One region of the Arthrobacter sp. BK1 genome, then DNA from elsewhere that is predicted to be linked to it. Evidence: riboswitches for the same ligand, from Rfam matches in the RefSeq annotation. Region 1 holds a riboswitch; each other region holds the start of a gene.
What was found. Region 1 has a riboswitch for S-adenosylmethionine ahead of metX (homoserine O-acetyltransferase MetX). Riboswitches for the same ligand answer to the same signal wherever they lie in the genome.
Positions count from the first base shown of each region.

Region 1 (2,254 bases):
CACGCTGTCCACGCCGTACCTGATCCGCCCCATTGAGTGGGGCGCGGACATTGTGGTGCACTCCGCCACCAAATACCTCGGCGGCCACGGCGCCGCAATTGCCGGCGTGATTGTGGACTCGGGCAATTTCGATTTCGGCAAGGACCCGGAGCGGTTCCCGGGCTTCAACACTCCTGACCCCACCTACAACGGCCTGGTCTACGCCCGGGATCTCGGGGCGGACGGTGCCCTGGGCGCCAACCTGTCCTACATCCTGAAGGCCCGCGTGCAACTGCTCCGGGACCTTGGATCGGCAGTATCCCCCTTCAATGCCTTCCTGATCGCCCAAGGCATCGAGACACTCAGCCTTCGCGTGGAGCGGCATGTCGCCAACGCCAACACTGTGGCGCAGTGGCTCGAGGCAAGGGACGACGTCGAATCCGTCGCCTACGCGGGGCTGCCCTCGAGCCCCTGGTACGAGCGGGGCCTGAAGTACGGGCCCAAGGGGACCGGAGCCGTGGTGGCCTTCACCGTCGCCGGGGGAGCCGAGGCCGGAAAACGCTTCGTGGACGCCCTGGAACTCCACTCGCACGTGGCCAACATCGGCGATGTGCGTTCCCTGGTGATCCACCCGGCCTCCACCACCCACAGCCAGCTCTCGGCTGAGCAGCAAGCCATTGCCGGGGTCGCCCCGGGGCTGGTCCGGTTGTCCGTGGGCATCGAGCATATCGATGACATCCTCGCCGACCTCGAAGCCGGCTTCCGTGCCGCCAAAAGCGCGGCAGAAGCGGCCATCGGGGCAGGAGGCGGCGGGCAGTGAATATCCGCGGAAGTCACAACCTGTCACAGGCTTAGCGTCCGGCGCCGGCTATTTCGTACACTCGAAGCAGGTCATGAGTGCCAGTGACAGCCCCGGCTTGCTGGCCGGCAACCCTCCTCCGCGGTGGGGTGCCCCGGGTGAGGACCTGGCCTGCCGGTCAAATGACGGCGGGCAAGCGCGTAGAAAAGGTCCTGCCATGACGATAACGATTTCCCGAACAGCGGCCCCCGGACACGGGGTTGTCCGCTATGCCTCCATCGGCGGACTGCAGCTGGAAGCCGGCGGTTACCTCCCGGATGTCACCCTGGCCTATGAAACCTGGGGCACCTTGAACGCCGATGGTTCAAACGCTGTCCTCATCGAGCACGCCCTGACCGGAAGCACCCATGTGACCCGCGGGGACAGCGACGAGGAAGGCTGGTGGGAACAGCTCGCCGGACCCGGCGCACCGGTGGACACTGACCGGTTCTTTGTGGTCTCCATCAACATCCTGGGCGGCTGCTATGGCTCAACCGGGCCGTCCTCGGAAGCCCCTGACGGGAAACCCTGGGGGTCCCGTTTCCCGCTGGTGACCCTCCGCGACACCACAGCGGCTGAGGCCCGGCTGGCAGATGCGCTGGGCATCGGCAGCTGGTTTGCCGTGCTGGGCGGCTCCATGGGCGGCGCGCGTGCGCTCGAATGGGCGGTCACCTACCCCGCGCGCGTGCAACGCTGTGCCGTTATTTCGGTCGGCGCAGCAAGCACCGCCGAACAGATCGCGTTTGCCCAGGCGCAGACCCTGGCAATCCGCCAGGACGTCAACTTCAACGACGGCGACTATTACGGTGGCCCGCTCCCCGAGGACGGACTGGCACTGGCACGGCGCATCGCGCACATCACCTACCGTTCGGCCGCTGAATTCCATGGCCGGTTCGGACGGTCAGCCCAGCTTGCCGAATCGCCGCTGCAGGCTGAAGCGCTGGGGACGCGCGGCCGCTACCAGGTGGAAAGCTACCTCGACCACCAGGGCACGAAACTCGTGCGGCGGTTCGACGCCAACAGCTACATCGCCATCACGGACGCTTTGATGAGTCACGACATCAGCCGCGGCCGCGGTTCCCTTGAGGAGGCGCTTGGCCGTGCCACCGCCAGGTTCTTTGTGGCCGCAGTGGACAGCGACCGGCTCTACTTCCCGTCCCAGTCCCGTGAGTTGGCTGATGCCCTTCCAGGCGACGTGGACGTGCACGTGATCCAGGCTCCTATCGGCCATGACGGCTTCCTCACGGAAATCGGCCAGCTCAGCGGACCGCTCCGCCGGCACCTCGCCGGCTGACGTAGCCGGCTGACGGAGCGGCCAGGCCCAGGAGGCCTGTGCATTTTTGCAGATAGGACCTGCATTTTTCGGGGTTGATGTTATCTCCCCCGCGGAACATACTCTTTGGATCCGGCGATCCGTGGTGCGCGTCGTGCCCGGCC
Region 1 is NZ_CM155263.1:781,280-783,533, reverse strand. Features, by position in the region: gene AC1MCA_RS03545 (bifunctional o-acetylhomoserine/o-acetylserine sulfhydrylase) at 1-799, shown strand, start outside; SAM riboswitch class IV at 869-983, shown strand; gene metX (homoserine O-acetyltransferase MetX) at 996-2,111, shown strand.

Region 2 (2,254 bases), 1.8 Mb from region 1:
GGCCGTGGTGGGCTCGGACAGGGCTTCGCGCCACTGGTCCAGGTCAGGGCCGTCCACGAACACCGTCTCCACGCCCCAGCGCGGCAGGATTTCGTTCAGGATCACAAAGCAGGAGCCGAACAGTGAGCGTGCGGCCACAACCCGGTCCCCGGCTGCCAGCAATGCACCCAGGGCGGTGAAAACGGCGGACATGCCCGACGCCGTCGCAAAGCAGGCTTCCGTGCCCTCCAGCAGGCGGAGCCGCTCCTGGAACGTGGCCACGGAGGGGTTGCCGTAGCGGGAGTAGACGAATCGTTCGTCCTCACCGGTGAAGGCGCGTTCGGCTGCGGCTGCGGATTCGTAAACGAAGCCTGAGTTCAGGAACACCGGCTCGGTGGTCTCCTGGAAATTGGTACGGTCCAGTCCGCCGCGGACCGCCTGGGTGTCAGGGCTCCAGCCGGCGGCATCTTTGTTGAAGGTCACTTAGTTGCTTCCGAGGTTGGTGGGCAGGCCGCGGTTCTTCCAGCCGTTGACGGTGCGCTCGCCGTAGCGGTCCGGCTCGCCTTCGAAACCCTCCAGGACATTGAAGGAGGTGAAGCCGGCCTGCGTCGCGGCGATGGCTGCGGCGATGGACCGCTGGCCCGAACGGCAGAGGAACACGAGCTCGGTGGCTGGGTCCTCCGGTGCCTGTTGGGTGAGGTCGGTGAGGAAATCCGGGTTGGGGATCCCGCCCGGGAACGTCCACTGAATGAACAGGGGATCGTTGTCGGTGGCTTTGGTGTCCGGGATGCCGATGTGTGCCCATTCGCCTTCGGTGCGGACGTCCACCAGAATGGCGCCCTGTTCCAGCTTGGCCCAGGCTTCCTGGGGGGTGAGGTCTCCGGCGTAGCTCATGCGTGGCCCTCGCCGTCGAAATCGAGATCGTCCACAGCGGTGGCGACGGCGGCGTCAGCGCTTGCGATGGCTGCCGGGAGGATGAGGGCCTGCGCAACTATCACCTTGCCGCCGTTGGACGTTGCGGCCGGGCTGCCGTGCAGGACATACCCTTCGGCCAGGGCGGTGGAAATCCGTTCACAGAAGGACCTGTCATCCGGTCCCGTAATGAGCCGGTACAACAGTTTCTCTTCAGGGGCGGGGGCGTCAGACACGACGGAACTCCTTCTTTCACGCTTGCAGCTCGAATGGGTCGATATGCCGAGTATTCACCTGAGGCACCCCGCCGCGAAAGGGAGGGTTGCCGACCGGCCAGTCAGGGCTTGGCGCCGGTTCTCATTACTCCCCAAAAACGTAACATCCGGCCCACCCGGCCGCACCGCCGCCGTCGTCATGTTCCGTAACCAATCCGGATTTTCGTAACCTGCGCGTGCTTCTCCGGCCAGCATCCGGGCGGGACAATCAGGCCATGGGGGACAGCAGCGGGGGAGATACGAGGACGCCGCGCGCGAAGGGAACCGGCATGCGGTTGACTGCCGCGGCACTGTGCAGCGCTTCGATCCTGGCGGCAGTAGCCGGGCTGGCCGGTTGCCGGGACCTTGCAGGTCCGCCGCCCTGCATGCCGCCCACGTATACCGTTTCGCCGGCCGAAGCCCGGCCCGGAGACGAGGTCACGGTCCGCGCGCAGGACACCAGGTGCGATGCACGCTACGGTGCGGACGCCAGGGTCCAGGTGACGGTCCGGGACGCTGCCGGCGTCAACGTGCTGGAGGAACTGGCCCCCATGACCGACGACGGCGGCTTCACTTTCGTGTTCACTGTTCCGGCAGCAATGGCCGCCGGGCAGGCCGGGGTGTCGGCCTACCCCTACGGCGTGGACTGGTGCGACGACACCGGAGTCAATAACAGGGTGGCGTCCGGGCCTCAGGCCCTGGTCCGGGTCTCGTGTGCGGAGCGCCTGGTGCCGCTGGTGATCCTGGCCGGCTAAGGCCGGTCATGACAAACCGGCCGGCCGGAACGCGCCCGGCGGCCCGGACCTGCCGGGACGATAGAGTCTTCGCTGGGGGCACTGGCCGCCATCACTGATAAGCCGTCCTGGGGGAGGGTCCACACCAGCATGCCAAAAGCCACCGTACTCAGACGCGTGCCGCCGTCGGCCGCGCCCGGTTTCCGCAGCCCGCTGCCTGCAGCGTTCCTCGCGGCGCTGCTCCTCCTGTTCAGCCTCCTGCCTGCCGGTGCTGCCGCAGCCACCGGGCCCGAACCGGCTCCGGAGGAGGGCAAGCCCCTGCTGGGCGCTGTCCTCGAATGGGGCCAGGACTCGGCCGAATCCTTTGCCGAACGG
Region 2 is NZ_CM155263.1:2,601,144-2,603,397, forward strand. Features, by position in the region: gene AC1MCA_RS11780 (O-succinylhomoserine sulfhydrylase) at 1-462, opposite strand, end outside; gene AC1MCA_RS11785 (rhodanese-like domain-containing protein) at 463-873, opposite strand; gene AC1MCA_RS11790 (DUF1737 domain-containing protein) at 870-1,127, opposite strand; SAM riboswitch class IV at 1,141-1,256, opposite strand; gene AC1MCA_RS11795 (hypothetical protein) at 1,382-1,900, shown strand; gene opgC (OpgC domain-containing protein) at 2,030-2,254, shown strand, end outside.
Region 2: it holds a riboswitch for S-adenosylmethionine, as region 1 does, so the genes downstream of both, AC1MCA_RS11790 (DUF1737 domain-containing protein) here and metX (homoserine O-acetyltransferase MetX) in region 1, are expected to answer to the same signal.

Region 3 (2,254 bases), 910 kb from region 1:
CGTGGTCCACGTCCAGGAACGTGGCCTGGCCGCCCTCCATGAGCACTACTTTGCCCTCGTCCAGCGCCTTGTTCAGGACGAAGGTGCTGTCGATGACCAGCGGGCGCAGGCGCTCGGCGAAGGAAAGGAAGTAGCTGACGATCTCCTCCACCTCGATGTCGCGGCGGTTGTAGACCTTGACCAGGAGTTCGTTCTTCTGGCGCAGCGAGCCTTCCACCTTCTGGCGGAGGATGGATTCGTCAAAGACGTCCTGGACGCGGATGCCCAGGCGGGCCACCTTGTCCATGTATGCCGGGCCGATGCCGCGGCCCGTGGTGCCGATGGCGCGGCTGCCGAGGAAGCGCTCCGTGACCTTGTCCAGGACCTGGTGGTAAGGCGCTACCAGGTGGGCGTTGGCGGAAACGCGCAGTTTGGAGGTGTCCGCACCGCGGGCCTCCAAGCCATCAATTTCCTGGAACAGAGCCTCCAGGTTCACCACGCAGCCGTTTCCGATGATGGGAACCGCGTTGGGGCTGAGGATGCCGGCCGGAAGGAGCTTGAGCTCATACTTCTCACCGCCTACGACGACGGTATGCCCGGCATTGTTGCCACCATTGGGCTTAACGACGTAGTCCACGCGGCCACCCAAAAGGTCTGTGGCCTTGCCTTTTCCTTCGTCGCCCCACTGGGCTCCTACGATCACGATTGCTGGCATGGGATCCTCCCCCATTCGTTCGGGCCGTACTCCGGGCTGACCCGCCGGCGGTACGCCGGACGGTTCACCGAAGGACGGCGCCGTTCATGAGAACGCCCCGAAGGCAACAGCCTGGCGGGAACGGTTAGGACGCCCTGCCACGCAAGAGTTCGGGGCTCTTACCACCCAAGTTTAGCCGATGACGGAGTTTCTCCACTCGTTCGGCCTGGCAGGGCCCACACGCGAAACAATCCGGCCCTGACTTGCCCGGGCCGTGCAGATGCCATTAAGTGAGAGTACCCATCCGGAGCGGCCGAGAGACCTGGATCGTTGACGCCGCAGCAACCGCGCATGCGCAGGGATTTTCCTGCCGGCACAGGTGCTACTGCCAGGACCGATGGAAAGGAAAATTCCCCATGTCGCTCAACACTGACCACATCCAGGTCACCCACGCAGGTTCCTTGCCCCGCACGCCGGAGCTGATCGCCGCTAACGCCGCGAAGGAAACCGAAGGCATCACCCCGGAATTCCTCGAACTGCTCGAATCGTCGGTGGTGGACGTCGTCCAGCGGCAGAAGGACCTCGGGGTGGACATCCCCAACGACGGAGAATTCGGGCACACCATGTCCACTTCGGTGGATTACGGCGCATGGTGGAACTACTCGTTCGCGAGGCTCGGCGGACTGGAACCGACAGACGTGGACCGGTGGAAGGACGCCACCGTGCACCGCTCGTCCCCGGGACACATTGTGCTGACCTCATTCCCTGACCGCCGCGACCGCCTGGCTTTCAATGACGCCTACACCGATCCTTCCTCCGGGATCCTGGCGCACCGCAAGAGCGTTTCCCAGCCAAAGATCACCGGGCCGCTGACCTACACAGGACAGGATCTGGTGAACTCCGATGTCACCAACCTGAAGAAGGGGCTGGCCGCCACCGGCCTCACCCAGGGTTTTGTGGCATCCCTGTCCCCCGGGTCCTGTGCACGCGTGGCCAACGATTACTACAGGTCCGATGAAGAACTCCTCTACGCCTGTGCAGACGTGATGCGCGAGGAATACAAGGCCATCATCGACGCCGGCCTGACCGTCCAGCTCGACGATCCTTCCCTGGCGGAAAGCTGGGACCAGATCAACCCGGAGCCGACGCTGGAGGACTACCTCAAGTTCATCCAGCTGCGGGTCGAGGCCACCAACTGGGCCCTGCGTGACCTGCCCCAGGAACAGATCCGCCTCCACGTCTGCTGGGGTTCCTGGCACGGTCCGCACACCACCGACATTCCCTTGGCGGACATTATCGGCTCCGTGCTGCAGGTCAACGCCGGAGCGTACTCCTTCGAGGCCGGCAACGTCCGTCACGAGCACGAATGGCGGGTCTGGCAGGAGACCAAACTGCCCGAGGGCAAGGTCATCATTCCCGGCGTGGTCTCACACGCCACCAACGTGGTGGAGCACCCTGACCTGGTGGCGGACCGGATAGTCCGTTTCGCCGAGGTGGTGGGCCGCGAGAACGTGATCGCATCCACAGACTGCGGGCTGGGCGGCCGCGTCCACCCGCAGATCGCCTGGGCCAAACTGGACG
Region 3 is NZ_CM155263.1:1,694,038-1,696,291, forward strand. Features, by position in the region: gene AC1MCA_RS07495 (adenylosuccinate synthase) at 1-694, opposite strand, end outside; SAM riboswitch class I at 971-1,077, shown strand; gene AC1MCA_RS07500 (cobalamin-independent methionine synthase II family protein) at 1,090-2,254, shown strand, end outside.
Region 3: it holds a riboswitch for S-adenosylmethionine, as region 1 does, so the genes downstream of both, AC1MCA_RS07500 (cobalamin-independent methionine synthase II family protein) here and metX (homoserine O-acetyltransferase MetX) in region 1, are expected to answer to the same signal.